Regions from separate parts of the Brachybacterium sp. 107 genome, predicted to be linked through region 2. Evidence: riboswitches for the same ligand, from Rfam matches in the RefSeq annotation. Region 2 holds a riboswitch; each other region holds the start of a gene.
The links. Region 2 has a riboswitch for thiamine pyrophosphate ahead of thiC (phosphomethylpyrimidine synthase ThiC). Riboswitches for the same ligand answer to the same signal wherever they lie in the genome.
Positions count from the first base shown of each region.

Region 1: linked by a shared signal. The riboswitch ahead of ACT3UL_RS10065 (YkoF family thiamine/hydroxymethylpyrimidine-binding protein) and the one ahead of thiC (phosphomethylpyrimidine synthase ThiC) in region 2 are both predicted to bind thiamine pyrophosphate.
Region 3: linked by a shared signal. The riboswitch ahead of ACT3UL_RS13455 (ECF transporter S component) and the one ahead of thiC (phosphomethylpyrimidine synthase ThiC) in region 2 are both predicted to bind thiamine pyrophosphate.

Region 1 covers NZ_JBQSYW010000007.1:127,489-137,160, forward strand. Annotated here, with positions in the region: gene ACT3UL_RS10030 (serine hydrolase domain-containing protein) at 1-810, opposite strand, end outside; gene ACT3UL_RS10035 (pirin family protein) at 911-1,957, shown strand; gene ACT3UL_RS10040 (class I SAM-dependent methyltransferase) at 1,962-3,269, shown strand; gene purQ (phosphoribosylformylglycinamidine synthase subunit PurQ) at 3,345-4,070, opposite strand; gene purS (phosphoribosylformylglycinamidine synthase subunit PurS) at 4,070-4,339, opposite strand; gene ACT3UL_RS10055 (MBL fold metallo-hydrolase) at 4,646-5,362, shown strand; gene ACT3UL_RS10060 (MBL fold metallo-hydrolase) at 5,415-6,179, opposite strand; TPP riboswitch at 6,313-6,421, shown strand; gene ACT3UL_RS10065 (YkoF family thiamine/hydroxymethylpyrimidine-binding protein) at 6,460-7,230, shown strand; gene ACT3UL_RS10070 (ECF transporter S component) at 7,227-7,862, shown strand; gene ACT3UL_RS10075 (ATP-binding cassette domain-containing protein) at 7,852-9,672, shown strand, end outside.
Region 2 covers NZ_JBQSYW010000014.1:90,068-99,739, forward strand. Annotated here, with positions in the region: gene ACT3UL_RS14525 (TetR/AcrR family transcriptional regulator) at 1-321, shown strand, start outside; gene ACT3UL_RS14530 (FAD-dependent oxidoreductase) at 369-1,541, shown strand; gene melA (alpha-galactosidase) at 1,602-2,990, opposite strand; gene ACT3UL_RS14540 (helix-turn-helix domain-containing protein) at 3,082-4,032, shown strand; gene ACT3UL_RS14545 (hypothetical protein) at 4,121-5,209, opposite strand; gene ACT3UL_RS14550 (hypothetical protein) at 5,298-5,912, opposite strand; gene ACT3UL_RS14555 (sugar O-acetyltransferase) at 5,994-6,563, opposite strand; TPP riboswitch at 6,848-6,958, shown strand; gene thiC (phosphomethylpyrimidine synthase ThiC) at 6,960-8,741, shown strand; gene ACT3UL_RS14565 (hypothetical protein) at 8,817-9,053, shown strand; gene ACT3UL_RS14570 (alpha/beta hydrolase) at 9,050-9,496, shown strand; partial or broken gene ACT3UL_RS14575 (Ltp family lipoprotein) at 9,568-9,672, opposite strand, start outside.
Region 3 covers NZ_JBQSYW010000012.1:86,973-96,644, reverse strand. Annotated here, with positions in the region: gene ACT3UL_RS13490 (glycosyltransferase) at 1-877, shown strand, start outside; gene ACT3UL_RS13485 (PIG-L deacetylase family protein) at 874-1,737, shown strand; gene ACT3UL_RS13480 (endonuclease/exonuclease/phosphatase family protein) at 1,805-2,527, opposite strand; gene ACT3UL_RS13475 (ADP-ribosylglycohydrolase family protein) at 2,642-3,697, opposite strand; gene ACT3UL_RS13470 (hypothetical protein) at 3,772-4,671, shown strand; gene ACT3UL_RS13465 (M13 family metallopeptidase) at 4,758-6,803, shown strand; gene ACT3UL_RS13460 (hypothetical protein) at 6,829-7,395, shown strand; TPP riboswitch at 7,417-7,524, shown strand; gene ACT3UL_RS13455 (ECF transporter S component) at 7,573-8,154, shown strand; gene ACT3UL_RS13450 (ATP-binding cassette domain-containing protein) at 8,132-9,672, shown strand, end outside.

The DNA of each region.
Region 1 (9,672 bases), on a different contig from region 2:
CCGCAGGAACCGCAGATAGTCCGGCGCCGTCGAGAGCAGCTCGCTGTGGCTCATGTCGTAGGGAGGCGGGCCGACGTGGAACCCGCCCGCCGCGGGCTCGCGCTCGACGAGTTCGTCGCCCTCGACCCCGTAGGCCGCCGGGAGCCGGTGGGCCTTCTCCCGGGGGACGGAGCATCCCGTGTCGCTCATCCCGAGCGGGGCGAGGACGGTGCTCTCGAGGTGCTCTCCCGTGCTCGTGCCGCTGATCCTCGACAGCAGGATCCCGAGCAGGCCGAAGGAGTGGTGGTATCGCCAGACCTCCCCGGGCTGCCCGACCAGGGGCAGGGAGGAAAGCGCCGCGAGCCAGTCGTCGGCCCCGAGCGTCGGCGGCAGGGGACCGGCCTCGGTGCCGTTGGCGGCCATGGCCCGCTGCAGCGGTGAGTCGTCGAGGATCATCCCGCAGCCGGAGGTGTTGGTCAGCAGGTGTCGCAGCGTGATCGGGGTGCGGGCGGGCACCGTGTCGGTGAGCTCCGCGTCGGGTCGGGAGAGGACCACGGGCTCGGCGAGCTCGGGCAGCCAGGTCGCCACCGGGGACTCGAGTGTGAGCTCGCCCTGCTCGACGAGGCGCAGCGCGGCGACGGCGGTGATCAGCTTCGTCATCGACTGGATGCGGAAGATCGCGTCGGCCCGCAGCGGCGGGCCGCCCACCGCCATCGCTCCCGTCGCGTAGGGCTGGGGATCGTGCCCGAGCGCGATCACGCCGCCGGGGATCGTGCCGTCCGCGACGAAGCGGTCGAGCAGGCGGGCGGGTCCTGGGGTCGGCGTCGACATGCGGCCAGGGTAAGTCCGTGGGCCGTGATGCGGACAGGCCCGGCTCCGGACAGGTTCCGACGGGCCAGGCTCCGGGCAGGGGCCGATCTAGACTCGAGCCATGAGCGTCTTCGAGGACTTCGCCCTGCTCGAGCCCCGTGAGGTGCCGCTCGGAGGACCGCGCGGGATGACGGTGCACCGCACGCTGCCGGCCCGCCGGACCTCGCTGATCGGCGCCTGGTGCTTCGTGGACCATTTCGGCCCCGACGACGTCTCCGCGAGCGACGGCATGCAGGTCGCACGCCATCCCCATACCGGCCTGGCCACCGTCTCCTGGCTGTTCGAGGGCGCGATCACGCACCGCGACTCGATCGGCAGCCACGCCCTCGTGCGACCCGGCGACGTGGACCTCATGGTGGCCGGCTCCGGCATCTCCCATTCGGAGTTCTCCACCCTCGACACCACCGTGCTGCACGGCGTGCAGCTCTGGTACGCCCTGCCGGACCGCGCGCGCTTCCGCGAGCAGGAGTTCGCGGTGCACACCCCGGTCGAGCAGACCACCTCGACGCTGCGCGTGCGGGTGGGGATGGGAACCTTCCGGGCGGCCGACGAGGACGGGACCGTGCTCGAGGACACCAGCCCCCTGGTCGCCGACACCGAGCTGACCATGGTGCAGATCGAGCTGCGGGCCGGGCGCCGGATGCGCATCGATCTGGACCCGGCGCACGAGCACGGGGTGCTGGTGGACCGAGGCGCGGCGCATCTTGTCGTCGCGGACCTCGAGAGCCCGGTGGGTCGTGCCGAGCTGGCCGTGCTGCCCGACGGCGCCGACCATCTCGAGCTGCACGCCGAGGACGGCGAGGACCTGCGGGTGATGCTCCTGGGCGGGGAGCCGCTGGGCGAGGACATCCTCATGTGGTGGAACTTCGTGGGTCGCACCCATGAGGAGATCGCGCAGTTCCGCGCCCGCTACCAGGCGGAGATCGGGGTGGAGGGTACGCTCGACGAGGCCCCGATCCACCCGGCGGCCCGCGACAGAGGCGGCCTCGCGGCCGATGCCGAGCAGTTCGGCCCCTTCGCTCCCCATACTCCTGCGGCTCTGCCCGCCCCCATGCTCCCCAACGGCCGGCTGCGCTCCCGCGGCCGCGTCGGCCTCTCGAAGGACTGATCCCGTGCCCCACACCCCCGCCACCGACGACAGCGCCGCGACGCCCTCAACGCCGACGCAGCCCGCGACGTCGTCCCCGAACGCGACGTCCCCGAACGGGATGTCTCCGAACGCGATGTCCCTGGATACGACGAGCCAGGATGTACCGCAGACCCCTCGGGGCGCGGACCAGACCGACCGCGTGATCATCGCCGCGGCCGAGGAGTCCGGCATCGGCCGCCCCTGCGACATCATCGTGGTGGACGACGCGACCGGCGAGCTGACCGCGTTCGCGCTCGCCGCCGTCGCCGAGCACGCGGAGGCGAAGGTGCTCAGCTGGACCTCGTCGAGGGTGCTGGCCGCGGCCCTGCAGGAGCGCTTCGCGGCGCAGCTCGAGGCTGGCCGCCTGCTGCTCCCGGCGGGACCCGAGCCCGTCGAGCTCGGCGAGGCCGCAGCGATGGTCGAGGGGCACCAGATGGTGCTGATGCGGCTGCCGAAGTCCCTGCACGCCCTGGAGGACCGGGCCCGTCGGCTGGCCGAGGCGGCACGGGGCCGGGGAGGCGGTGGCCTCGAGCTGATCGCCGGTGGCCGGGTCAAGCACATGACCCGTTCCCAGAACGACGTGCTCGCGAAGCTCTTCACCGAGGTCCGGGCCAGCCGCGGCATCGGGAAGTCCCGTGCGCTCATCGGCACCGGCCTGCGGACTCAGACCGCCGGGCCGACGCCCATCGAGAGCACCACACGGTTCTCGGTGCGCGGCCAGCAGCAGCCCCTGTCGCTGCGCGGTGTCGGCACTGTCTTCGGAGGGGCCGGGGCAGACGCGGGCAGCCTCCTGCTGCTGTCCTCGCTGGACCGGGCCGTGGCCGCCGGGGAGCTCGCCACCGAGGAGTCCGCGGTGCGATCCGCTGCGGATCTCGGCTGCGGGAACGGGCTGATGACCTCGTACCTCGCTGCCGCGCTGCCCGAGGCCTCGGTGCTGGGCAGCGATGAGGATGCCGACGCCGTCGCCTCCACCCGGGCAACCCTCGCCGCGAATGCTCTCGAGCGCGAGAACATAGAACTGGCCTGGGACGATGCATTCTCCCAGGTTCCCGATCGCAGCCTGGACCTGGTGCTGCTGAACCCGCCCTTCCACGATGGCACCGCGATCGATGCGACGCTCGTGGACGGTCTGCTCGACGCCGCGTCGCGGGTGCTGCGACCCGGCGGGCAGCTGTGGTTCGTGCACAACTCCCACCTGCGCTATCGCACCGAGGTGGAGCGTCGCGTCGGTCCCGTGCGTCAGCGAGCCCGCGACCGCCGCTTCACGGTGCTCTCCGCCGACCGCGTCTGACGCCTCCGACCGCGTCAGACTTCATCAGCCGCGTCTGACGCCAGCAGCCGGTCCCGGTGCCGGACGAGCTGCGCCTCAGGCGACGAGGCTGCGCAGCACCGAGGTGAACATGCCCAGGCCGTCAGTGCCGGTACGGGTTCCCGCACCGGGTTCGTCGGGTCCGTAGCCTGCCTCGACGGCGTGCTCGGGGTGGGGCATGAGGCCCACGACATTGCCTGCGGCGTTGGTGACGCCGGCGATGTCGTTGCGGGAACCGTTGGGGTTGGACTCGAAACCGGCCGGCCCGTGAGTCGCACCGGCGGCGTAGCGGAACACCACGCGGCCCTCGTCCTCGAGCTGGGCGAGCGTGTGCTCGTCGGCCACGTACTGGCCGTCCTGGTTCTTCAGCGGGACCCGGATGACCTGGTCCTGCTGGTAGTCGGAGGTCCACGCGGTGCGCGTGTTCTCGACCCGCAGCGGCTGGTCGCGGCAGATGAACGAGCGGTGAGCGTTCTTGATCATCGCGCCCGGGAGCAGGTGCGTCTCGCAGAGCACCTGGAAGCCGTTGCAGATGCCGAGCACCGGCATGCCGCCGTTGGCCGCATCGACGACCTTCTCCATCACCGGCGCGAAGCGGCTGATCGCCCCGGCGCGCAGGTAGTCGCCGTAGGAGAAGCCGCCGGGCAGCACGACCGCCTGGACGTCGGAGAGGCCGTCGTCGCCGTGCCACAGCGCGACCGGCTCGGCGCCGGCGATCCGCACGGCGCGCAGGGCATCGCGGTCATCCAGCGTGCCCGGGAAGGTCACCACACCGACGCGCATCAGGCCTGGCCCTCCGCGGCAGGGTCCTCGACTTCGAGGGCGATGACGTCCTCGATCACGGGGTTGGACAGCAAGGTGGTGGCGACTTCGCGGAGGGAGGCGAGCACCTCGTCGGTGACCTCGCCCTCGACCTCGAGCTCGAACCGCTTGCCCTGGCGCACGGAGCTGATGCCCTCGAAGCCCAGGCGGGGCAGGGCTGCGGCGACGGCCTTGCCCTGGGGGTCGAGGATCTCCGGCTTCGGCATGACATGGACCACGACGCGGGGCATGGGCGTTCTCCTGGAGGACGACGGCCGCGCTCGGGGGCGGGCCGGACGGGATGAATCTGCAGGGCGGGGCGGGAATGGATCCCGGGCTCACCGACGGATCGGTGCCGACGCCCCCATCGTACCGAGCCGTGGCCCGTCGGCGGGGCAGTGCCCACGCGAACCGGATCCGCCGGGGGTTCGAACCGGTTCCGCAGGAAACTCGAACCGGTTCCGCAGGGAGACCGAGCCGGATCTGCAGGGCATTGGCGTGGTGGTCCCGTGGTCGTACGGTGGGGGCACCCGATTCCGCAGACTCCGGAGGCAGCCATGAAGATCCGTCACCTCGTCCATTCCTGCCTGCTCGTCGAGATGGCCGGGCGGAGGGTTCTCGTGGACCCCGGCATCTTCAGCGGCGAGGCCGTGCGAACGCTGGGCACCGAGGTGCTCGCGGGCGTCGACGCCGTCGCCGTCACGCATCAGCATCCTGATCATCTCGACCGCGGCCTGCTGGACCACGTCCTGGCTGCGAGCGCGCAGGCGGTCGTGATCGCCGAGCCGGAGACGGCCGCGCAGCTCGCCGAGAGCAGCGAGGACGGCGCCGCGGTCTCGACCGAGCGCCTGCTGCCGCTCAGCGCGGGCGAGGCTCATGAGTTCCCAGCACTGGACGGTCGCGAGGCGCTGCGGATCGTCGCGGCAGGCGGTCAGCACGCCATCATCCATCCCGACATCCCGCGCGTGGGCAACGTGGGCCTCGTGCTCTCCGCCGGGGGCGGGCCGCAGCTCGGGATCACGGGGGATTCGTTGGAGCCCCTGCAGGAGTTCCACGGCATCGACGCCCTGGCCTTCGCCGTGGTGGCGCCGTGGTCCAAGATGTCCGAGACCATCGACTTCCTGCGCGCGGTGCGCCCGCGTCTGGCTCTGCCGGTCCACGATGCGGTGGCCAGCGAGGGCGGCCGGTCGATCTACCTGCGCCAGTCCGGTGCGCTCTCGCCCGAGGGCACCGAGGTGCGCGACTGGCCGGAGGACGGCGTCGTCGAGCTCTGAGCTCTGAGCTCTGAACGGAAGGTGCCGGTCCCGCCGTCCTGGCACCTGGTGGTCAGGGCCGAGGGCGTGTGAAGACGGGCGCTGCCGAGGCGCGCGCTTCGGCGACGGCTGCCCGCATCCGACCGCGCCAGACCGGTCCGTGACCGGGGACGAGGGTGTCGGCGTCGATCTGCGCGATGCTGCCCAGGGTGTCGTAGAGCCCGACCGGATCGTGGGCGGTCAGCGCCGGCAGCAGCTGCGGCCCGACGCGCGAGGTGACGGGATGCCCGGTGATCAGCGCGTCGCCGGTGAGCACGACGCCTGCCCTCGGCAGGTGGTAGATGGTGTGGCCCGAGGTGTGCCCGGGGCAGGCCAGGGCGACCGGGGCCCCCGGGAGATCCAGCGCCGTACCGGTCCTCACGGCCTGCGTCTGCGGCAGCCGGATCGAGGACAGCGCACCGGCGCGCAGGAGGGTGAGCGTCCAGAGCGCCGTGCGCGGCCGCCAGCACTGCGGCAGGACGTCCGCGGCCGTGGCCTGCTCATGGGCCTCGCCGCGGAGCATGGGCAGTTCGTGCTCATGGGCGTGGAGCGGGAATCGATGGATCTCCTGCAGCTGCGGGAGAGCGCCCACATGGTCGACATGGGCGTGAGTGATCAAGGCACCCCGGATGTCCTCCACCCTGTTCCCGATGTGCTCGACGGCGGCGATCACGGCGCCCAGATCCTTCGGATAGCCCGCATCGATCAGGGTGAGGTCACGGCCCTCTCGCACCAGCGTCCAGTTCGAGGCGATCCCCGAGACCATGAAGACATCGTCGGCAATGGCGTGGATCTGCATCTTTCCCACGATCCTTGTGCTCCCCTCCTGGAGTTCCGGCCCCGAAAGTATCAGCCGCGCGCGACCGCTCCAGGGCCCGGGCGACGGGTTCTGTGAACGTGGCCGTCGGTGAGCCCGCGGTCCCGTCTACAGTGGCCCCGTGCACGGGAGTCCGGTAGGCCGGGCTGAGAGGGAGTTCTCCAACTCCGACCGTAGAACCTGACCCGGATCATGCCGGCGCAGGAAGCTCCGCCGGGCGAGATCCGCCGCGTGCCCGTGCCCTTCGTGAAAGGCACGGACCATGACCTCAGCGTGTGTCGCATCCGTCGGCGCCCCGCCCGCAGTCCCGGAGAATCCCGCCGACCCCACTGATCCCGCCGATCCCGTCGACCCCATTGATCTCGCTGATTCCCCCGATCCCACGGCGACGCCGCTCGGGTTCGGCGTGGGCGCCCGGGTGACCGTCGCCGTGATGGCGGACGACTACGCGCCGCTCCTGCTCGACGTCCTCTCACGCCTCGACGGGACCGGCCTCGTGCGCGAGACCGGCGACGTCTCCACCTACATCGGCGGCCATGAGGTGCACCTGCAGCGCTATCTCATCGATCTCGCCGAGGATCTCGCCCGCACCGAGCACCACGCCACGATCTCCGTGCTCCTGTCCCGGGGATGCCCGGGGGAGGTGGCCTGCGAGCTGCCCGGCGGGGCCGGACCCCGTGCAACGGACGTGCCGGAGCCCCGCCGCACAGGCCGCTACGCCGCGGCGGAATGGGCTCTGTACCCGCTGGCCGATCAGGTGCTCGCCGATGGCACGCTCCCGGACCACATGCGGGACATCTACGCGGCGATCGATCACGCCCGCGAGCTGGGGACCTTCCGGGGCTCCGAGCACTTCGTGACCCGTCTCGAGGGCGACGTCGGCGACGTCCTGGCCACGGCGATCGCCGGATGGCTGCTGGTGGGACGCGGCGTCCAGCACGTGACGAGCCACCTCACGATCTCGCTGAACAGCCCCTCGCACGCGACGCGCACCCTGGACGCGACGCGCACCCTGGACGAGGTGACGCGATGACCGCGATGCAGGAAGCCCCGTCCCGGAGGCGCGCCCGCTTCACTCTGCGGGAGATCGTGCTGGTCGTCGTGCTCGGCGTCGTGTTCGGCTTCCTGTACTGGATCTTCGTCCAGGCATGGAACGGCCTTGCGATCGCCATGGGCCCCGCGGGCGATCTCGCCCAGCACGTCCTGTTCGGATCCTGGCTGCTCGTGGGGCCGATCGCCGTGGCGATCCTCCGGCGACCGGGCAGCGGCATCCTGGCGGAGCTGATCGCCGCGGTCGTCGAGGTGGTGTTCCTCGGCAGCCCGGTCGGCCCGCTGCTGGTGCTCTCGGCGCTGCTGCAGGGCATCGGCAGCGAGCTGCCCTTCGCCCTGACCAGGTACCGCCGTTTCGGCTGGGGCGTGTTCGCCGCGTCGGGCGCCCTCGGCGCCGGGCTCGTGTTCTTCTGGACCGCGTATCGGATGGGCTGGTACGGGCAGGATCTGCTCGAGCTGCGCCTGGGTGTGCAGGTGCTGTCGGGGATCGTGCTCGGCGGGCTGCTCGCGAGGACCATCGTCGGCGCCCTGCGGAGAACGGGCGTGCTCGACGACTTCGCGATCGGAGCCGCACCGCTCGACGCACAGGCAGCCGTGGAGCGTCGTGTCCGCTGAGACCGTCCACGGCGGGCCGAGGGGCGCGGCGGGCCCTGCCTCGAACCCCTCCGCCGCGCTCCTCAAGGCCGAGGAGCTCGAGGTGGTGCTGCCCTCGGGGGACGGGGTCGGGCCGTGGAGCGGCACCCTCGCGGCCGGGGACCACGTGCTGCTGCTCGGCCCGAGCGGCGCGGGGAAGTCGACGTTGCTGCGCACTCTCGCCGGCGCCGTCCCCTCGCATCAGCACGGCTGCGTCACCGGGAGCGTGCGCGTGGGCGGGATCGACCCGGTGGTCGACGGTGTGGTCACGACCTCACGCGTCGTCGGATATCTGGGACAGGACCCGGCCAGCGGGGTCTGCCTGCCCGATGTGGCCGACGACGTGGCCCTGCCGCTGGAGAACCGTCGCGTGCCGGCCGCGCAGATCGGGGAACGGGTGCACGGGGCGCTGATCGCCGCCGACGCCGGGGACCTCGTCGCGCGGAAGGCCTCGACACTCTCGGGCGGGCAGCTGCAGCGCGCCGCGCTCGCCGCGGTGCTCGCCGCCCGGCCCCGACTCCTCCTGCTCGACGAACCCACCGCGATGCTCGATGCCGACGGCATCGCCGCGGTGCGCCGGAGCATCCAGGCCGCCTTGCAGGACGGGGACGTCGCAGCGATCCTCGTCGAGCACCGCCTGGACGAGTGGGCGGGCGCCGACGGCCTCGCCGCCCTCCCTCCGCGCACGATCGCGCTGGATCGCTCCGGAAGGGTCCTCGCCGACGGGCCGACGAGCGAGGTGCTCCTCCAGCACGGGTCGGCGCTGCGCGCAGAGGGGTGCTGGCTTCCCCGCGACCTCGAGAGATCGCTCGAGAGAACCCTCGAGATGCCACTCGAGAGGTCGCACGAGAGGCCGCTCGAGGGGTCGCATGAGGGGCCGCTGCTCAGAGCCGACGGGGTCGCGCTCGGGTACGAGGGACACAGGCTGCTCGAGGGCGTCGACCTCGACGTACGAGCAGGCCAGGTGCTGGCGGTCGTCGGCCGCAACGGCGCCGGGAAGTCCACCCTGCTGTCCGCACTCGCGCGACTGGAGCCGCCGCTCGAGGGCACCGTCTCGGGTGCTGCAGCCGGGATGGTCTTCCAGCGTCCGGAGGCGCAGTTCATCAGCTCCACCGTCATCGGGGAGCTCCGGGCGTCCGGCGCGGGGGAGACCGAGGTGGACGAGATGCTGGAGCGGCTCGCGCTGGCGGACTGGTCCGGGGCGAGCCCGTTCCGACTCTCGGGCGGGCAGCAGCGGCGCCTCTCCCTCGGGGCGATGCTGCTCACCGGACGTCCGGTGCTCCTGGCCGACGAGCCCGGCTTCGGCCTGGACCGGGCGGCACAGGACACCGTCCTCGGGCTGCTGCGGGAGAGTGCGGCGAGCGGGCGCGGCGTGGTCATGGCCACCCATGATCTGAGGGCCGTCGAGCAGGCGGATGCCGTGGCGGTCCTCGCCGGCGGCAAGGTGCTGGGCCCGATGCCTCCGGCGCAGCTGCTGGAGGACACGGACCTGCTGCGTCGGGCCGGGCTCGTCGCGTCGCCCGCCCCGGAGACCAGCAGGACGAAGCGCGATGACGAGGTGGGGGCGGCGGACGCGGCCGTCCCCTCGGCCGTCCCCTCGGTCGTCCGCTCGGCCGAGACGTCGACAGACCCGTCGGCCGCGCCGCGCGCGTGGTTGTCCCGACGCAACCCGACCGTGCTGCTGGGCCTGCTCACGGCGCTGAGCCTCGTGTGTATCACCCTGACCGACCCGGTGCCGCTGGCCGTGCTGTACGTGCTGCTCTCGGTGGCGACGCTGGTCGGATGCCGGATC
Region 2 (9,672 bases):
CTGCTGCTGGAAGGCTCGATCGCTCCGAGCCGAGCGGCCTGGGGTGTGGACCTGCTGCTGCAGTACGTCACGTCCTCGGCCGCCGAGCACAGCCCGCCTGCGCCGAAGGACATCGGAGGTGACGAGCGCGAAGCGGACGATGAGAACGCGTTGGCCGCAGCCGTCGCGTCGGCCGATCCGCAGGTGACCCCTCACCTCGCCGCGCACGCCGAGACGGTCATCTCGGGCACGCCGAGCCAGCGCACCACCTGGGCCATCCGTGCGCTGGTCGCCGGCATCACCGCAACTCCCACCACCGACGGCACGGGCGACCACGCCTGAATCGCTGCACCCGACATCACTCGCACCCGGACCACGAAGGACTCACCATGACAACGCATTTCCCGATCGCCATCATCGGTGGCGGTCTCGGCGGCCTGACCGCAGCCCGTGTCCTGCACGCCCGAGGGATCGAGGCTGCGGTGTTCGAGCTGGAAGCCAGCCGATACGCCCGCACTCAGGGAGGCATGCTCGACATCCACGACGACACCGGGCAGCGGGCACTCCATGCCGCCGACCTATGGGAGCAGTTCACCCCGCTCATCCATCGCGGTGGGGAAGCCATGCGCATCCTCGACCACCGTGGGACGGTGCTGCGTGACGAGGCGGACGATGGTCAGCTCATCCGCCCGGAGGTCGACCGCGGCCAGCTGCGCGACATCCTCCTCGACTCCCTGCCCGCCCGTACTGTTCACTGGGGTCGCAAGGTCTGCGCGGTGCGAACGGTGGACGGCTTCCCCGGGCGGCACGAGGTCGAGTTCACGGACGGCGAGGCGATCACCACCGACCTGCTCATCGGCGCGGACGGCGCCTGGTCCATGGTCCGTCCGCTGATGTCCGGCGCCCACCCCGTCTACACCGGGATCTCCTTCGTCGAGGCCGACCTGTTCGACGCCGACGAGCGACACCCCGCCGAAGCTGCGGCGATGGGCCGGGGCATGCTGTTCGCCTTCAACGGCCCGACCGGCGTGCTCGGCCACCGCGAGATCGATGACACCCTGCACGTCTATCTGGGCCTGCGCGTCTCGGAGAGCTGGATCGACACGATCGACTTCGCCGACATCGCGGCCTCCAAGACGGCTCTCCTCGCCCGGATCGACGGCTGGGACGACGCGCTGCGCGGCCTGATCGCCCACGCGGACACCCCGCTGACGCCGCGCCGCATCCACGCCCTTCCCGTCGGCCACTCCTGGGAGCGGACACCCGGCACCACGCTCCTGGGCGACGCGGCGCACGTGATGTCCCCGTTCGCCGGCGAGGGCGCCAACCTCGCCATGTACGACGGCGCTCAGCTCGCCCTGGCGATCACGGAGAACGCCGGCAGCACGGAGGAAGCCCTCGCCGCGTACGAGGCCGATCTCTTCCCGCGTTCTGCCGACTCTGCCCGCGAGTCGGCCGGGAGCCTGGACCTGCTCTTCTGTGATGACTCCCCCGGACCCTTGACCAGCACGTTCGAGGAGTTCGACCGCCAGTCCGCAGAGTCCGCACCGGTCACACGCTGAGCCGTCCAGCTGGCTATGACGGTCAGTCCGCAGTTGATCGCACCGTGCGACTGCGGGTGCTCAGGCCCGCAAGGACTCCGGCAGCAGATCCGCGTGGGCGGCGAGCAGCTCGTCGGTCATGGCGCGAGCGTCCTCGAGGGTCACCTGGGCGGCGGTCAGCGGGTCCATCGCGACGGCGTGATAGACGTTCTCGAGGTTCCCGGTCAGCGCGGCCTGCACGGCGAGGGTCTGCACGTTGACGTTGGTGCGGTTCAGTGCGGCCAGCTGCAGCGGCAGCTCGCCGACCGCGGTGGGCTGCACGCCGTTGGCGTCGACCAGGCAGGGCACCTCCACACAGGCGTCGGCCGGGAGGTTCGTGATCAGGGAACCGTTGTTGGGCACGTTGCCGTGCACCACGCTGGGCACCCCGGTGACGATCGAGTTGATGATGCTGGCGCCGTACTCGACCGACGGGGCGAGCTCGGCCTTCAGCTGCTGCAGCTGCGTGTCGATGTCCCCCTGGTCGTCGTGCGCGGAGCAGATCTCGAAGTAGTCCCAGCGCTCGGGGATGTAGGACTCGGTGAGCTCGGGGGTCCTACGGAAGTAGGGCAGGTACTCCGAGGCGTGGTGGCTGGACTCGGTCTCGAAGTAGCCGAAGGCGTTCATGAGAGTGGTGCGCACCTGCTCGTTGCCGCCCTCGTAGACGTTGGACTGCTCGGCGGCCTCGCTGTGGTCGCCGTCGTCCCCTGCGAGGTCCGCGGCGCCGCGGCCTCGGAGGTGGCGTGCGTTCATCGCCTCGCGGAGCTGCGGGTAGAGATCCTCGCGGCCGCGGGAGAACTCCAGCACCCAGGCCTGGTGGTTGATGCCGGCGCAGCGGTAGCGCACCTCGTCATAGGGCACATCGAGGGTGCGGGCGAGCATGCGGGTGGTGCCCTGCACGCTGTGGCACAGACCCACGGCGTGCAGACCCCGGGCGTTGAGATAGCTGGTGGCCATCGCCATGGGGTTGGCGTAGTTGATGAAGGTGGCCTCCGGGCACACCTCGAGAGCGTCGTCGATGATCGCGTCGTAGGCGCCCACGGAGCGCAGGAAGCGGAACACCCCGCCGGGGCCCACGGTGTCACCGACGGCCTGGTCGATGCCGTACTTCCGCGGGATCATCACGTCGTGCTCGTAGGACTCCAGGCCGCCCACCTGGAAGGTGATGATGACGATGTCGGCGCCGTCCAGCGCCGCGCGGCGGTCGCCGGTCTCCTCGACGGTCGCGCCGAAACCGTGGTGGGCGATCAGCTCACGGGTGGCGGCGGCGACAGGGCCGAGCTTCTCGGGGCGCACGTCCATCAGGGTGAGTGTCGCGTCGCGCAGGGCGGGGAAGCTGAGGATGTCGCCGATCAGGCGGAACGGGAACACGAAGCCGCCGGCTCCGATGATCGTGATCTTGGGGTGGGTGAGGAAGGCGCTCTGGGTCATGGGTCCACGCTAGGTAGCCAGGCACCAGGACGTCTCGCCTGATTCTGCGATGTTCTTCCAGGATCCTTCGATCTGCGCCTACTGTGGGCCCATGCCCGCCCATTCCCTCACCGAACCCGTTGTCGAGACGATGGCGCCCGCCCTGTGGTGCCGTCGTGGCGATCCGCCCACGATGCAGTCGATGCATCGTCACAACGACGTCGAGATCAACGTGGTGCTGCGCGGCGAGCTGCGCTATGTGTTCGCGGGCCGGCCGTTCGTGGTGCGCGAGGGGCAGGTCGCGATGTTCTGGGCGGCGCAGCCTCACGGCCTGGTCGACTCCCGCGCCGGGGACGTGTGCTGGGTGCACGTCCCGGTGAGCACGGTGATGGGCTGGAACCTGCCGGAGGCGGAGCTCGGCGCGCTGCTGCAGCCCTGGCCGGTGGTCACCGATTCGGCGCTGGTGCGGGCGCGGATGGAATCGATGATCCCCTCCTGGCTCGCAGAGTACGAGACGGCAGGCGGCTCCGCGGTCGCGCTGCTGGAGATCCAGGCGATGCTGCGCAGGATCCTGCAGGCGGCACCGGCGCGGGACGGCGCAGGGGCCGACGAGGGGCCTCGCTCCCCAGGGATCCCGTGCTCCTCCGACGATCCGGATTCGCCCGGCACCCAGATCAGTCCCGTGGCCAGCGCGTTCCGTGAGGGCGGCTCCCGTCGGGTGCCGCCGGAGCGCATCGACCACATGATGGCGATGGCGCAGTTCGTGATCGAGAACTACCGCTCCGCGCTCAGTGTGGAGGACGTGGCGCGCGCCGCCAATCTGACGCCCTCGCATGCGATGACCGTCTTCCGGGACACCGTCGGCGCCACCATCGGCGAGTACCTCACGATGTGCCGCGTCGCGGAGGCGCAGCGCCTGCTGATCACCACCGCGCTGCCCACCGCCGACATCGCCGAGCGCAGTGGATTCGGGTCGCTCAGCAGCTTCTACGCCCACGTGACCGCCGCGTGCGGTATGCCGCCGCGGCAGTACCGGCAGCAGGCAGGGCAGGCGGGGCGATAAGGAGTGCACGCCGCGCTGTCGGCCCGCCCCGATGGACGTGAGCCCACGTCGTCTCGGCGTACCCGATCCATGTCGCAGATGGCAGCCGTTATGCGTCCTCCACGCCGAAGTGCTCGGCGAGGCGCTCCAGTGTGAACTCCTGGCGGAGCTTGCAGGCGCTGTTCTGGTTGGCGAACATGCCCTTGGTCCAGTAGGCCTGTTCACGGGGCACCGCGGTCTGCCAGCGCACGGGCACGACCCATTCGGCCATGTCGTCGTCCTGCTCCGTACCTGGGCCATGGGAGTAGCGGCCTGCGAGCTGGAGATCAGAGAGGAGCACCTGCTCTCCTTCGATCGTGGTCTTCGCGCGGTCGAATCTTTCCGCCTCCCCGATGACGGTTCCGATGCCGACATACCCGGATTCGGGTATATGCACGTTGACCCGCGCTCCGAGCGGAAGCGCCCGCAGTGTTCGCGAGTACCAGACGCCGCCTCCCGCAGAGATGAATCCATAGTGGCGTGCGTCTTCCCAGTTGCGGCTCCCGGACTCCTCTCCGAAAGCGACGAACCAGTCCAGACCATTCCAGTCCGCCCGCTTGCTCTTTCGTCCGCTACCGACAGCGAGCGATGGGCCCTCCTCGCGGCTGACCAGCCAGGAGCGGGCGAGATAGTGGCGATCCTCGTCCTGGAGGTAGGAGAAGAACACCGCGTTGATCGGGACGCCGAAGTCGCGCAGGTAGTTCACGATCCGCTCGGAGCTGGAATCCAGTTCTGTCGCAACCACGGTGAGTTGCAGCTCGACGTTGACCTCGTCCGGGAGCGAGTCGCCGAAAGTGTCGGCGAATGCCGCTTCGAACGGAGCCTCGAGGTGATCGTTCGCAAGATCGATGACCTCCTCTCGGGTCAAGGTGGTCACCCAGGATCCGTAGTCGAGAACCTGGGCGACGACGTCCCGCGGGCTCCTGTCCCTTTTCAGCTCCAGGACGTGCAGGTTGCCGTCGACGTCGATCGCGAGCAGATCGATGAACTTTCCGTACGGGGTGCGCACCTGTCGGCCGATGACCAGCAGCGGTGTTCCGAGCAGGGATGGGTCATGTTCCAGGAAGTCCTCGAGGGTCGCCTCGCTGGGCAGGGTCGCAGCCGGAAGTCGACGGGGTCGATCTCCATCGATTCGCCAGAGTCCCATTTCGACGGGCATGGTGCGGTCCTTCTCTCGGTGGCAGGCGGTGGGTTCCCTCAGTGTCGTCCACCGATGGCGACGCCGCAGTCAACGCCCGGGGTGCTTCCTAGGAGTTCTGTTCCCGAGGCAGCTTCTCGGCGAGCAGCTCTCGCATCCGCCCCGGGGCGTCCACGTCGTCTATCCAGCTCTGTGCTTCGCCGTGGTGGATGCGCAGCGTCGGCTCCCAGCCATGGAGGGGCGGAAGCAGATCAGCAAGCGCATCACGGAACGCCCGCTGCCGATGACGGCCGTGCTGGCCAGGAAAGAGCGGAGGCTTCCGCGCCCCGAAACCGCCGCCCTCGAGCCGCGTCTTGGCCCGCGAGCGATCGATCCAGTCCTGTCGATCGAACGCGGTCCGTGCAGAGGCCGGGTAGGGCTGAAGGGTGAGCGCACGGAATTCATTGAAATGCTGTGTCTCGTCGACCTCGAGAATGCGGCTGTGCCCGTCGGGGCCGAGAATGACTGCATCGAGGCTGCGCCGTTCCCGTGGGGGCATGACTTCCGGGAGGTCCGCCGCAGCCAATTGGCGGTAGATCGTTCTCACCAGGGGCCACGCGTCTCCGCAGTCGGTCGATCCGGGCCGGTTCAGCCACGCCGGTGTGGGTGGCTTCTCGATCACCTGGTGCTCGGGCAGCGCGGCGCGCACAGCCGCGATCGTCGAACGCTGGAATTCAAGAGCCATAAGCCCCAAGGTAGCGGGGCACCCGCCAATTGATGGGTGCCATCCCGTCGCTGCGAGGCGACGGCCTTCGGCGCGTAGCTCTCAGTCCTCGACGGTCCTGATCACCCGGGCCGGCGAACCGACGACGAGCGCTTTCGCCGGCACGTCCTTGGTGACGACGGAGGCGGCGGCGATGACGGCGTCGTCCCCGATGGTGACGCCGGGCAGGATCGTCACGTTCGCGCCGATCCACACGTTGTTCCCGATCGTCACGGGGGCCGGGTGGAGGTCGCCGCGGCGGCTCGGGGCGAGATCGTGGTTCAGGGTGGCGATCACGGTGTTGTGCCCGATGAGGCAGTCGTCGCCGATGTGCAGCCCGCCCTGGTCCTGGAAGCGGCAGCCGGCGTTGAGGAACACGCGCTTGCCCAGGTGGATGTTCTTGCCGAAGTCGGAGGTGAAGGGCGGGAACAGGGTGACGCTCTCGTCGATCTCACGGCCGGTGAGCTCGGCGAGCAGCTCTCGCACCCGGGAGGGTTCGTGATAGCCGCCGTTGAGCTCTCCGGTGACCTTCAGCGCCTCCTGGCTGGTGGCGTGCATGACCGCGTGCAACGGGGAGTTCGCCGGGATGGCCTGGCCGGAATCGAGGGCGTCCAGCAGGTCGGTGAGGGTCATGGGGCCGCCTTCCACGGAGGGTCGCGCCGGGGTGGCAGCGCCGCGACTCCCAGCGTAGCCAACACTGCCTGCGCGGACGCTCGACCGTCCTGACGCTCCAGGCCGACGGGCAGGGCACCTCGTCGCCGACCAGGCCCACCTCCCCCACTCCGGGATCGCAGTCCGGACCGTTCGCACGCGCCACACCAGATCCACTGCCTCCCCTCGCGGCCGGCGACCGCGAGGGGAGGCAGCGGCGAGCCGCTCGAGCATCCTCACGGTCGAGACGGGTGCTACTATCGTCGCCGATCCCTCGGGTGCCCGATGCAACGGGCTGAGATCGGACTGTCGCTGTCCGAGTACCGAATGAACCTGCCCCGGATAATGCCGGCGAAGGAAGAAGGAGAGCGCAGCGCTATGTCCGCACGCCCTGAGAAGTTCGCACGACCCGAGAACTACCCCACCCACCGCCTCGACGTGCTCGAGGATCCTGCCCATGGCATCCGTGTGCCCATCACCCGGGTCCTCCAGGACGATGCCCCCGACGGCACGGCGAACCCTCCTCTGGCGGTGTACCGCACTGCCGGTCCCGGCTGCGTACCGGAGGTGGGGCTGCCGCCGATGCGGGAGACCTGGATCGCCGAGCGCGGTGACGTCCAGGCATACGCGGGCCGAGACCGCGCCCTCGCCGATGACGGCCGCGGCGCCGTGCGTCGGGGCGAGGCTAGCGCCGAATGGCGCGGTGCCCGTCGCGCCCCGCTGCGCTCCCCCGTCGGCACCCGGGTCACGCAGATGCACTATGCCCGGCGCGGCGAGATCACCCCGGAGATGCGCTACGTCGCCCTGCGGGAGAACTGCGACGTCGAGCTGGTGCGCAGCGAGCTCGCCGCAGGCCGCGCGATCCTCCCGGCGAACGTGAACCATCCGGAGGCGGAGCCGATGATCATCGGGAAGGCCTTCCTGGTGAAGATCAACGCGAACATCGGCAACTCGGCGGTGACCTCGTCGATCGCCGAGGAGGTCTCCAAGCTCGAATGGGCCACCCGCTGGGGCGCGGACACGGTCATGGACCTGTCCACCGGGGACGACATCCACACCACCCGCGAGTGGCTGCTGCGCAATTCTCCGGTGCCCATCGGGACGGTGCCGATCTACCAGGCGCTCGAGAAGGTCGACGGGGAGGCGAATGCGCTGACCTGGGAGATCTTCCGCGACACCGTGATCGAGCAGTGCGAGCAGGGCGTGGACTACATGACCATCCACGCCGGGGTGCTGCTGCGGTACGTGCCGCTGACCGCGAACAGGGTCACCGGGATCGTCTCGCGTGGCGGGTCCATCCTGGCCGGCTGGTGCCTGGCCCATCACCGCGAGAACTTCCTGTACGAGCACTTCGACGAGCTGTGCGAGATCTTCGCCCGCTACGACGTGTCCTTCTCGCTGGGCGACGGGCTGCGGCCGGGCTCCCTCGCCGACGCGAACGATGCCGCCCAGTTCGCAGAGCTCGACACCCTCGCCGAGCTCACCGAGCGGGCCTGGGAGCACGATGTGCAGGTGATGGTCGAGGGGCCCGGACACATCCCGCTGCACCTGGTGCGCGAGAACGTGGAGCGGCAGCAGGAGCTGTGCCACGGCGCGCCGTTCTACACGCTGGGTCCGCTGGTCACCGACATCGCCCCGGCGTACGACCACATCACCTCGGCGATCGGCGCCACGGAGATCGCCCGCTATGGCACCGCGATGCTCTGCTACGTCACTCCCAAGGAGCATCTGGGGCTGCCGGATCGCGATGACGTGAAGACCGGGGTGATCACCTACAAGATCGCGGCCCATGCGGCCGACGTCGCCAAGGGGCATCCCGGGGCGATCGCCCGGGACGACGCCCTGTCGAAGGCGCGTTTCGAGTTCCGGTGGCGCGACCAGTTCGGGCTGTCCCTGGATCCGCAGCTCGCGCAGGAGTACCACGACGAGACCCTGCCGGCGGAACCCGCGAAGACCGCGCACTTCTGCTCGATGTGCGGCCCGAAGTTCTGTTCGATGCGGCTGTCCCAGGACATCCGCGACACCTACGGCGACGCCGCGGAGCAGGCGGAGATCGCCCGGGCCGGTATGGAGGCGAAGGCTCGCGAGTTCCGCGAGGCGGGCGGCACCGTGTACCTGCCGGACCCGTCGTTGCCCGCGGGTTCCGGGAGCGATGGCTGACGGCATCCGGCGGGCCGGCCCGGCGAGGACGAGATCGAGAACGTGGTCGAGACGCGGGTGCCCTACCGTGGGTCCATGACCACCGCCCGTCCGGCCCGCCGCTGGGCGCTCCGCCTGCTCGTCGTGCTGCTCGCACTCGTGGTGCTCGCCGTCGCAGCGCTCCTGGTGTGGAGCCGGTTCGAGATCATGGAGGCGGAGCCGGAGCCGGTCGGGCAGGTCCTCGAGGACTCCGGGATCAGAGTCACCGAGTCGAGTGCCTCACTGATCCTGCAGCCCGCGGGGACCGGGTCCTCCGGACCGAACAGAACATGACCGTGGTGGTCGTGAAGCCGTGGCTGCACCTGTCGCTGTTCGATCGGCGCGGTCTGGACACGTTCACCGCCGACCTGCCCGAGGTGGGCACCTGGATCGTGGGCGGGCACTCCCCGGGCGGGGTGCGCGCCTGCCAGGTCGCGCCGGACGCCGATGCCCTCCTGCTGCTGGGCTCCTACTGCGCGAACGATCTCTCCGAGAGGGAACTGCCCGTGCTGAGCCTCGCCGGCAGCGAGGACCGCTTATCGACCCCGGAGAAGATCGCCGACGCACGCTACCTGCTGCCCGAGACGGCGACCATGGTCGAGATTGAGGGCGCGGGCCATGCGAGCTTCGGTGACGACGGGCCGCAGGACGGCGACGGCACGGCGAGCATCTCCGACGAGGAGATGGACACGGAGGTCAGCGCCGAGGTCGAGGCGTTCGTCGACTCCTTCGGCTGACACACGAGAACGCGGAGCCTCTGCCGTGGCAGGGACTCCGCGTTCTCGGTGCGGCCCGGGGCCGCCGCGGATCACTCGTCGAGGTGCTCGACGGCGTAGTCGGCCTGTTCCTGCGTGAACTGCTCCCCGTACTCGGAGGTCAGCTGATCGCGGATCGCCTCCGGGGACATGTCCAT
Region 3 (9,672 bases), on a different contig from region 2:
TGTCGCGGCGCTGCCCGTCGCCTGCGAGCTCGGACTCCCCCACCTGCAGTCCTTCCACTCCGTCGCCGCCCCCGACGGCTCCGAGGGCCTCGACGCCGGTGAGCCCGCAGAATCCGTCGGCCGCATCCCCGGCGAACGCTTCGTGGCCCAGGGCTCCGACCTCGTCGTCGCCGTCTCCGAGGCGGAGGCACGCACCGTCGCCGAGCGCTATGGCGTACCCGGCGACCGCCTCACGGTGGTCCGGCCCGGGGTCGATGTGGACCGTTTCCGTCCCTGCGACGACGTCGACGCCCGTCGGGAGCGGCCAACCCTCCTGTTCACCGCACGCCTGCAGCCGCTCAAGGCCCCCGATCTCGCCCTCGAGGTGCTCGCCCATCTCGACCCCGATCTCGGAGCACGCCTGGTGCTCGCCGGCGGCGTCTCCCAGGACTTCGAGGACTACCTCGCCGAGCTCCAGGACCGGGCCCGCGAGCTGGGCCTCGAGGACCGCGTCGAGTTCGTCGGCTCGTTGGGCCGCGACGAGCTCGCCGAGGCGATGCGCTGCGCCGGGGCCCTGCTGCTGACGAGCTGGTCGGAGACCTTCGGCCTCGTCGCTCTCGAAGCGCAGGCCAGCGGGACCCCGGTCATCGCCTGGCGCTGCGCCGGAGGGGTGCAGGAGGCGGTCGGCCCGGAAGGGGTCGTGCTGGGCAGCCGTGACCCCGACGTCTGGGCCGAAGCCGTCCAGAATCTGCTGGCCGACGCCGACACCTACGCGAGCGCTGTGCGCTCCGCCCGCGAGTTCGCCGCCTCCCGCACCTGGGACGCCGCGGCCGAGACCCTCTCCGCGCTGTACACCAGCGTGCTCGACACCGATCCCGTCGTGGGAGGCACCGCATGACCACTGATCCCTGGATGCTCCTCGAGGACGCCGCCACGGTGCTCGCCGTGCATGCCCATCCTGATGACGAATCCCTTTCCACCGGAGCTCTGCTGGCCTCGCTCGCCGGCGCCGGGACACGCGTGGAGCTCCTCACCGCGACCCGCGGCGAGGAAGGGGAGGTCGTCCCCGGCTCCGTGCCGCCCGAGGACACCCGGCCGCTCGAACAGATCCGCGACGCCGAGATCGACGCCGCCACCTCGATCCTCGGGATCGCGGCCCGCTGCATGCTCGGCACCGCGCCCGCCCTCGCCGCGGGCGTCGCACCGCGCACCTACCGCGATTCGGGCATGCAGTGGATCCGCGAGGGGCTCGCCGGTCCCTCCGACACCGCCGGCGCGGACAGCTTCACCCATCGACCGCTCGAGGAGGCGGTCGACGACCTCGTGGCCCTGATCCAGGAGCGCCGGCCGGATGCCGTCATCGGGTACGACGACGAGGGCACCTACGGGCATCCCGATCACGTGCGCGCCCATCACGTCACCGCGGCGGCCTGCGCGCGCACCGGGACTCCGATGATCGAGGTCTCCAGCGCACCGGATCCCGCGGCCGACGCCGGCTTCACCTGGCGGGATCACCCTCGCGTGGCCGACATCGTCCGCCGCGCCGTGGACTCGTACCGCACCCAGCTCACGGTCGTGGGCTGGGCCGACGAGGAGCAGAGCGCCGGCGGGACCGAGAGCGCCGGCGGAATCAAGAGCACGACCGCAGGCGAGAACAAGAGCACGACCGCAGGCGAGAAGACGGGTATCTCGATCCGTCATGTCGGCGGCCAGGACGACGTCGTGCTGCTGCGGACGGGACTCCGTGTGCGGCGGTGAGCACAGCCTGCGGGGGGGGGTGAACTCAGCCTGCGGGAGCGAACTCAGCCTGCGGGAGCGAGTGTTCTCAGAGGGTGATGTCCAGCAGCGTCGGGCGGTGATCCGATGCCCCGGACAGTCGGTCCTCATCGACCCGGCGGGTCGAGGTCACCGCCCGCGCGTCGCGCACCGTCACCCCCGGCGTGGTGAGGATGGCGTCGATGCGTCGCACCGGCCCACGGGCCGGGAAGGTGTGCTCGCTCTGCGGAGCCGGATCGGTCAGCAGCGGCTCGAGCGCGGAGCGGGCCGGACCGTCGGCCGTCTCGTTGAGATCCCCGCCGACGATCGCCGGCGTCCCCGCACCGCGCACGAGCTGCGCGAGATGGGCGGCATGGCGCAGGCGGTTGTCCTCCTGCAGGGCCAGATGCGTCGAGAGGACCATCACCGACCCGCCGCCGGGCACCGAGAGCCGTACTGCGGCCACCCCGCGGGGGTAGGTCGAGTTCAGGTCCGTGATGGTCTGCTCGACCGCGTGGGTCCCCCGGCGGATCACCTGCGCGGCGACCTCATCGGTCGCGAGGATCGCGAGGCCTCGACCCCCGAACCCACCCAGCAGGATCTTCCGGTCGATCTGCCGCGCGAACCAGGACAGGCGCGTGGTCGGCAGCACGAACCGGGGCGCCTCCTGGACCAGCAGCACATCGGGCTCGAGGTCCTGCACCGCCTCGATCAGGGCCGGCAGGTCCCCCCGCAGCTCCCAGAGGTTCCAGGACACGATCCGCAGATCCCACGGGCCCGATGTGCTCAGCATGCTCAGTCCTCTTCCTGGTCGATCCGCGTGCAGCTCAGTTCGCGTGCTGTTCAGTGTTCCTCCTGCTCAGTCCGCGTGCTGCTCAGTCGGCGTTCTGCTCAGTCGGCGTGCTGTTCAGTCCTCGTCGTCGGCCGGGGCGGTCAACGATCCGAGCAGCCGGTCGATCAGGCCCCTCAGCTCGTCGGTCTCGTAGCCGGGCCAGCCGAACAGCACGCGGCGCCACTCCGGCGGCACGGCCTTCGGTCCCAGCGCAGCACCGATCAGAGCCCCGGTGATGCACGCGACCGTGTCCGTGTCGTAGCCGGCGCGGGCCGCGGACTCGAGCGCCGCGACCAGCGTGTCCCGCTGCGCGAACTTGTCCTCGGGCAGCGGCATCACCCCGGCGATCGCCGCCCAGGACGCCTGGAACGCCCCGACCACCCAGCCGTTGCGTCGGAAGAACGCGGGGGTGCCCCGCTCGGCCTCCTCGATCCGCGAGGTCCACAGGTCCCGGCGCTCCGCATCCAGCCGATCCAGGCCGCGGCGCACGTCGATCTCGCCCGTGAGGACCGCGTGTCGCACCGCGAAACCCCACAGCATGCAGGCCTCGGTCGCATCGGGATGGACATGTGTCAGACGACACACCGCGTCGATTCCCGCGGCTGCGTCGTCGTCCGAGGCCAGCAGATAGGGCATCACCGCGGCATGGGTGCGCATGAGCGAACCGTTGCCCGCCGAGGCCTCCAGCTCCTCGTACGCCGAGATCGCCGCCGCTCGGAAGTCGCGGGCCCGCGGGGCGTAGTGGTCCTCGGTACGGGCGCGGTCGGTGGCCCGCCGGATGACCTGCGAGGTGAGCGCACCGATATCGGGAGTGCCCAGCGACCAGGAGTACCACTCGCGGGCGATCTGGTCCTGCGCGGACTCGACCCGCAGGTCATGGCGGTCCGAGGCCGAGACCGCCGCTTCCAGCACCACGATCGCCATCGACGTGTCGTCCGTCCACTCCCCCGGCTGCCAGTCGAGGATGCCGCCGCCGATCATGTCGATGTCCTCGGACTCGACCACCGGGGCCTGGAACTCATAGGGGGCGCCGAGCGCATCCCCGGTGGCCGCGGCGATCACGGAACCGGCGGCGCGCCGACGCTGCTCAGGGGTCAGGCCCGTCTCCGTGTGCGGTGCGGCATTGATCATCACCTGATCATCGTTCCACACCGTCCTGGGGCACCCTGACCCCAGTACCCTGGTGAGGACTTCGAAGGAGCTCCATGACCGACACCCCCGGCACCCCCGGATCCACTGATCCGCACCGCGCCGATCAGCAGGCTCATCCCCACGCTGATGCCCCTGCCGACTCCCCTGCCGATCTCCACGCCGATCCGCATACCGATCCCCATGCCGATCCCCATGCCGATCCGCATGATCACACCGGTCACGACCACCCGCCCACCGGGGCGGACCTCGTGCGGGACCTCGTCAAGAGCCTGTCGGTGCTCGCGCTGGTGATCCCGGTGATCGGGGTGCTCCTGCTGATCGCGATCCTGCCGTTCGCGCCCACCAGCCCGGTGGTCCTGCTGCTCGGCATCGCCCTGGGCGCCGGCCACCTCGCCTCCCTCGTCGCGACCAGCCTGTTCGTGGCCCGCACCCGCACGCAGCTGGCTGTGAACCCCGGCCTGCTCGCCGTGCGCAGCGGCGTCGAGGAGGCCCTGCGCCTCGCGGCCGTGCTGCTGGCCCTGCTGCTCTGGCCCGGCGACATCCGCGCCGAGCTCGGCGTGTGGATCGGCGCCGGTGCCGCCCTCGTCTGGATCGCCCTGGCCACCGCTCAGACCGTCTCCACACGGCGTCGCATCGCCCGCCCCTCGGACTGGTCCAAGGACGCCGTCTCCACACTGCTCAACGAGCGCGTGGGCGCCCGCTCGACCATGCTGATGCGCCTGCTGGACATCGTCGGCACCGTCACCTTCCAGGTCGGGGCGACAGTCCTCGTGATCCTCTCCCCCGTGCTGGTGATCGGCACGGCAGTCCTCTCGATCGCCTCTGGTCTGTCCACCCTCGTGCTCCAACGACGCTCCCCGGCAGAGCGGGCCCGCACCCCCTGGGCGTACGCCCCGCTCACGATCGGGCTGCTCACCCTGGCGCTCGGATCGCTGGGCCTGATCACCCTCTGATCCTTCTCAGATCTTTCTCTCTGATCCTTCTCAAATCCTTCTCTGATCCGCAGTTCTTCCACCCCTCGACCACGCAGGAGCCGATGATGACCGCTGCACCCACCGAACCGACCCGCTCGGGACTCGCCCTCACCGAGATCGACCCCGACATCCGCCTCCAGGACGATCTCTTCGGCCATGTCAACGGACACTGGCTGGCCACCCACGAGATGCCCGCCGATCGCTCGAGCGACGGCGCCTTCCACCAGCTGCGGGACCTCTCCGAGGAGCGGGTGCGCGAGATCATCGAAGAGGCCGCTGCTGATCTGGGCGACAGCACGGGCGACGCGAGCGACCAGAGCGACCTGAGCGATGGGATCGTGCCGAGCACGGACCACGCCCGCGTCGGCGCCCTGTACCGGATGTTCATGGACACCGAGGCGATCGAGAGCGCGGGCATCGCGCCGCTCGAGGAGCTGCTGGCCACGATCGGCGCGAGCGCGGACCTCGCGGCCATCACCCGCACCATGGCCGCCCCGGATTCCGGTGCCAGCGCCCTGCTCGCCTACGTCTGGACCGACGACCACGACTCCACCAGCTACCAGGTGAAGCTCCACCAGGGCGGCCTGGGTCTGCCGGACGAGTCCTACTACCGCGAGGAGCACTACGCCGAGATCCGGGAGGCCTACGTCGCCCATCTCGCGAACCTCGCCGCTCTCGGCGGCCTGCCGGGCCGCGAGGGGCTGCTCGCCGGGGACGCCGCCGCCCTCGCCGCCGCCGTGATGGACTTCGAGACCCGCCTGGCCGCCTGCCACGTCGACGTGGTGCGCCTGCGCGACAGCGAGAAGTCCTACAACCCGATGGACGCCGCCCAGCGCCGCGAGCTCGCCCCCTCCTTCGAGTGGGACGCGTTCATCGAGGGCACCGGCGCCCCGACGACGGCCTTCGAGGTCGTCTCCGTCGGCCAGCCGGAGTTCGTCTCCGCCGCGGCCGAGCTGCTCGCCGGCGAGGACCTCGACGTGCTGCGCACCTGGCTCTCCGTCCACACGGTCTCCGGCTACGCCCCCTACCTGCCCGCCGCTCTGGTCGAGGAGGACTTCGCCTTCGCCGGGCGGGTGCTCTCCGGCGCCGAGGAGCTGCGCGAGCGCTGGAAGCGCGGCGTCTCCTTCGTGGAGGGCGCCGTGGGCTTCGCCGTGGGCAAGGAGTACGTGAGCCGTCACTTCCCACCCGCCCACAAGGAGCGCATGAGCGTGCTGGTCGACGCCCTCATGGACGCCTACCGCAGCTCGATCCAGCAGCTGGAGTGGATGACTCCGGCGACCCGCGAGAAGGCGCTCGCGAAGCTCGAGAAGTTCACCCCGAAGATCGGGTACCCCGACTCCTGGCGCGACTACGAAGGCTTCGAGATCGTCCCCGGCGATCTGGTCGCGACGGTGCGCGCCTCGCGCCGCTTCGACGCCGAGTTCGAGTACGCCAAGGTGGGCGGCCCGATCGACGAGACCGAGTGGCACATGACCCCGCAGACGGTCAACGCGTACTACAACCCCGGCCGCAACGAGATCGTGTTCCCCGCCGCGATCCTGCAGCCGCCCTTCTTCGACGCCGAGGCCGAGGACGCCGTGAACTTCGGCGGCATCGGCGCCGTGATCGGCCACGAGGTGGGACACGGCTTCGACGACCAGGGCTCGAAGTACGACGGCGACGGCAACCTCGCCTCCTGGTGGACCCCGGAGGACCGCGAGGCGTTCGACGAGCGCGCCGCGACCCTCATCGCCCAGTACTCCGAGCTCTCCCCGCGCGAGCTCGACGACTCCCATCGTGTCAACGGCGCGCTCACCATCGGCGAGAACATCGGCGATCTGGGCGGGCTGTCCATCGCCGTGAAGGCGTACCTCGCGACCTCCGGCGCCGACGCCCCGGAGCTCGACGGCTTCACCGGCCTGCAGCGGGTGTTCCTGTCCTGGGCCACCGTGTGGCGCGGCATGAACCGCCCGCAGGAGGGCATCCGTCGCCTCGCCGTGGACCCGCACGCCCCGATGGAGTTCCGCTGCAACACGGTGGTGGGCCACCTCGCCGAGTTCCATGAGGCCTTCGACGTGCGCGAGGGCGACGGGATGTACCGCGCCCCCGAGGACCGGGTGACGATCTGGTGATCATCGACCTCTCGACGGGCGTGCTGTGAGGCCCGACGCCCCGTTCTACGTCGGCACCACCCGGCCCTCCCGGATCGGCTGGACCCGCATCGGCCTGACGGTGCTGGCCGGCGTGATCGCCACGCTGCTGATGTCCTCGCGCAGCAGCGTGGCCGCCGGCCTCCTGATCGCGTTCCTGTTCGTCCTGCTCACGCTGTGGACCTGGATGGGTCAGCATGCGCGGTTCGTGGTCGACGAGCGCGGCCTCACAGTGAGCCTCGGCGGCTTCCTGCCGCGCAAGCCCTGGCCGCTGGCGGACTTCCGCACCGTGCAGTACCGCACGCTGGGGGCCTCCACGGTCGGGGTGACGCTCGGCGGGTACGGCTGGCGTCGGGGCCGGGCCTCCGCGTCCACGGCCGCGGAGCTCACCCCCGTCGGCAGCCGGAAGATCTACACGACCGGCCAGGCGCAGCAGCCGTACCGGCTGCTGGTGACCCGCGCAGGGAAGATGGTCGAGATCGTCGGGCGCTCGGGGACGAACTATGTGATCTCCCCCGTGGACACCGAGGCGACCGCCGCCGCGATCGACCAGGCGATCCGCGCCCGTCGGTGAGACGGCTAGACTGGCGGGGTCATCCACTGACAGGGGAGCACCGCCACGGTGCTGAGAGTGCGCGAACCTGCGCAGACCTTCGAACCTGATCCGGCTCGCACCGGCGTAGGGAGTCGGGACATCCGCGCGGGGCCACCGGTCCTGTGCGCCCCTTCCGTGCAGATGGAAGGAGAAGTGATGACGCGTTTCCGCACCCTCGATCTGATGGTCACCGTGCTGATCGGGGCGGCCTTCGGGGTCGCCTACCTGGGATACGCGCAGCTGTACACGCTGATCGGTCCGTTCACCGCCGCCTTCAAGCCGGCCGAGGGGCTGCTCGCCGGGATCTGGTTCCTGCCGGGAATCCTCGCCGCGCTGCTCGTGCGCAAGCCGGGCGCGGCCCTGTTCGCCGGGCTGCTCGCCGCGGTGCTCTCGATGCTGCTGGGAAGCCAGTGGGGCTGGGGCACCGCGATCTCCGGCCTGATGCAGGGCGGCGGCGTCGAGCTCGCCTTCCTGCTCACCCGCTACCGCCGTTTCTCGCTCCCGGTCGCGATCCTGGGCGGGCTGCTCGCCGCCGTCCTGGAATGGGGCTGGGAGAAGGTCGCCTACTATCCCGAGATGAGCTGGCCGTTCTCCCTGGCCATGCTGGGAGCGTTCCTGGTCTCCGGGGCGCTGCTGTGCGGCGTGCTGGGCTGGGCGGCGTCCCGCGCCCTGGCGGCGACCGGCGCGGTGGACTCCCTGCCCTCCGGACGTGAGCATGCCCGCATCGCCGAGGCCTGAGACGGCGAGCTCCCCGATCACCCCGCTCTCCCCGTTCAGCTCGATCACCCCGATCTCTCCAGTGGCGCTGGAGGGCCTCACCTGGCGTCCCTTCACCCGGCGGGAGCCGACGATCGCCGGGCTGGATCTGGTGATCCCTCCCGGCCAGCGGGTGCTGCTGGCCGGGGCGAGCGGGAGCGGCAAGTCGACGGTGCTGCGCGCCCTCGCGGGTCTGCTGGACGAGGAGACCGGCGAGGGCGGCGGGCTCGTCCCGCCCCCGCATCGACCCGGCGAGCGCGGGCTGCTGCTGCAGAACCCGGCCCATGCGCTGGTGGCCGCGAGCATCACGAGGGATGCCGCCTTCGGCCCCGAGAACGCCGCCCTGGACCGCCCGGAGATCCACCGTCGCGCCGCGGACGCCCTCGCGTCGGCCCGGGTGGACCTGGACCCCTCCCGCGCCCCGCTGGATGCCAGCGGCGGGCAGCAGCAGCGCATCGCCCTGGCCGGGTCGCTCGCGCTGGGTCCCGATCTGCTGCTGCTCGACGAGCCGACGAGCATGCTCGACGCCGCGACCGCGCAGGAGGTGCGCACGGCGATCCTCGAGGCCGCCGAGTGCCGCACCCTCGTGCTCGCCGAGCACCACATCGACCCCTGGCTCCCCCACGTCGACCGCCTGGTGGTGCTGGGACCGCAGGCCCGGATCCTCGCCGACGGGGCCCCGGAGCAGGTGCTGCGGGAGCAGCGGGAGGTGCTGGTCGAGGCGGGGGTGCTGGTCGAAACGGGGGTGCTGGAGGACGTCGCGACGTCGGCTGCACCGCAGCACGGGGCCCCGGCAGAGGCACCCGAAGGTGCTCCGGTGGCATCACTGCACGGGGTGACGGTGCCGCAGCGCGGCCTCCGCACGCCGGTCGATCTAGCGGTCCACGCCGGGCGGTTGACCGTGCTCACCGGTCCCAGCGGGGCGGGCAAGACGACTCTCCTGCGCACGCTGCTCGGGGCAGGTGCCCCGGAGAGCGGCACCGTGGCCCGCCCGCCGCGCGAGAAGATCGCGTCGGTCCCCCAGGACCCCGAGCACTCCTTCGTCGCCACCACCGTGCGCGACGAGCTGCTGGCCTCCCCCTGGGCGGACGACGAGGACCTGATCGACGAGCTGCTCGCGCGCGCCGATCTCGCCCCTCTCGCCCGGGCCCATCCCTCCCGGCTCTCCGGCGGGGAGCAGCGCCGCGTCGCGATCGCCGCAGCCCTGGCCCAGCAGCCGTCCCTGCTGGTGCTCGACGAGCCGACGGTGGGCCTCGACGCCCGCCGCCGACGTGCCGTGCTGGACCTGCTGGACGAGGCGAGCCGACGGGGCTGCGCCGTGCTGGTCGCCACCCACGACCCGGAGCTGATCGCGCGGGCCGACGACCGTCTTGTGCTGCCGGGCACCGCGCAGGACGAGCTGCCCCCGGTCCCCCGCCGGCGGATCCCGGCCGACGCCTTGAACCCGCTGACGCTGAGCCTGATCGGGATCCTCGCCGCGATCGGCTCCTTCGCCGTGCA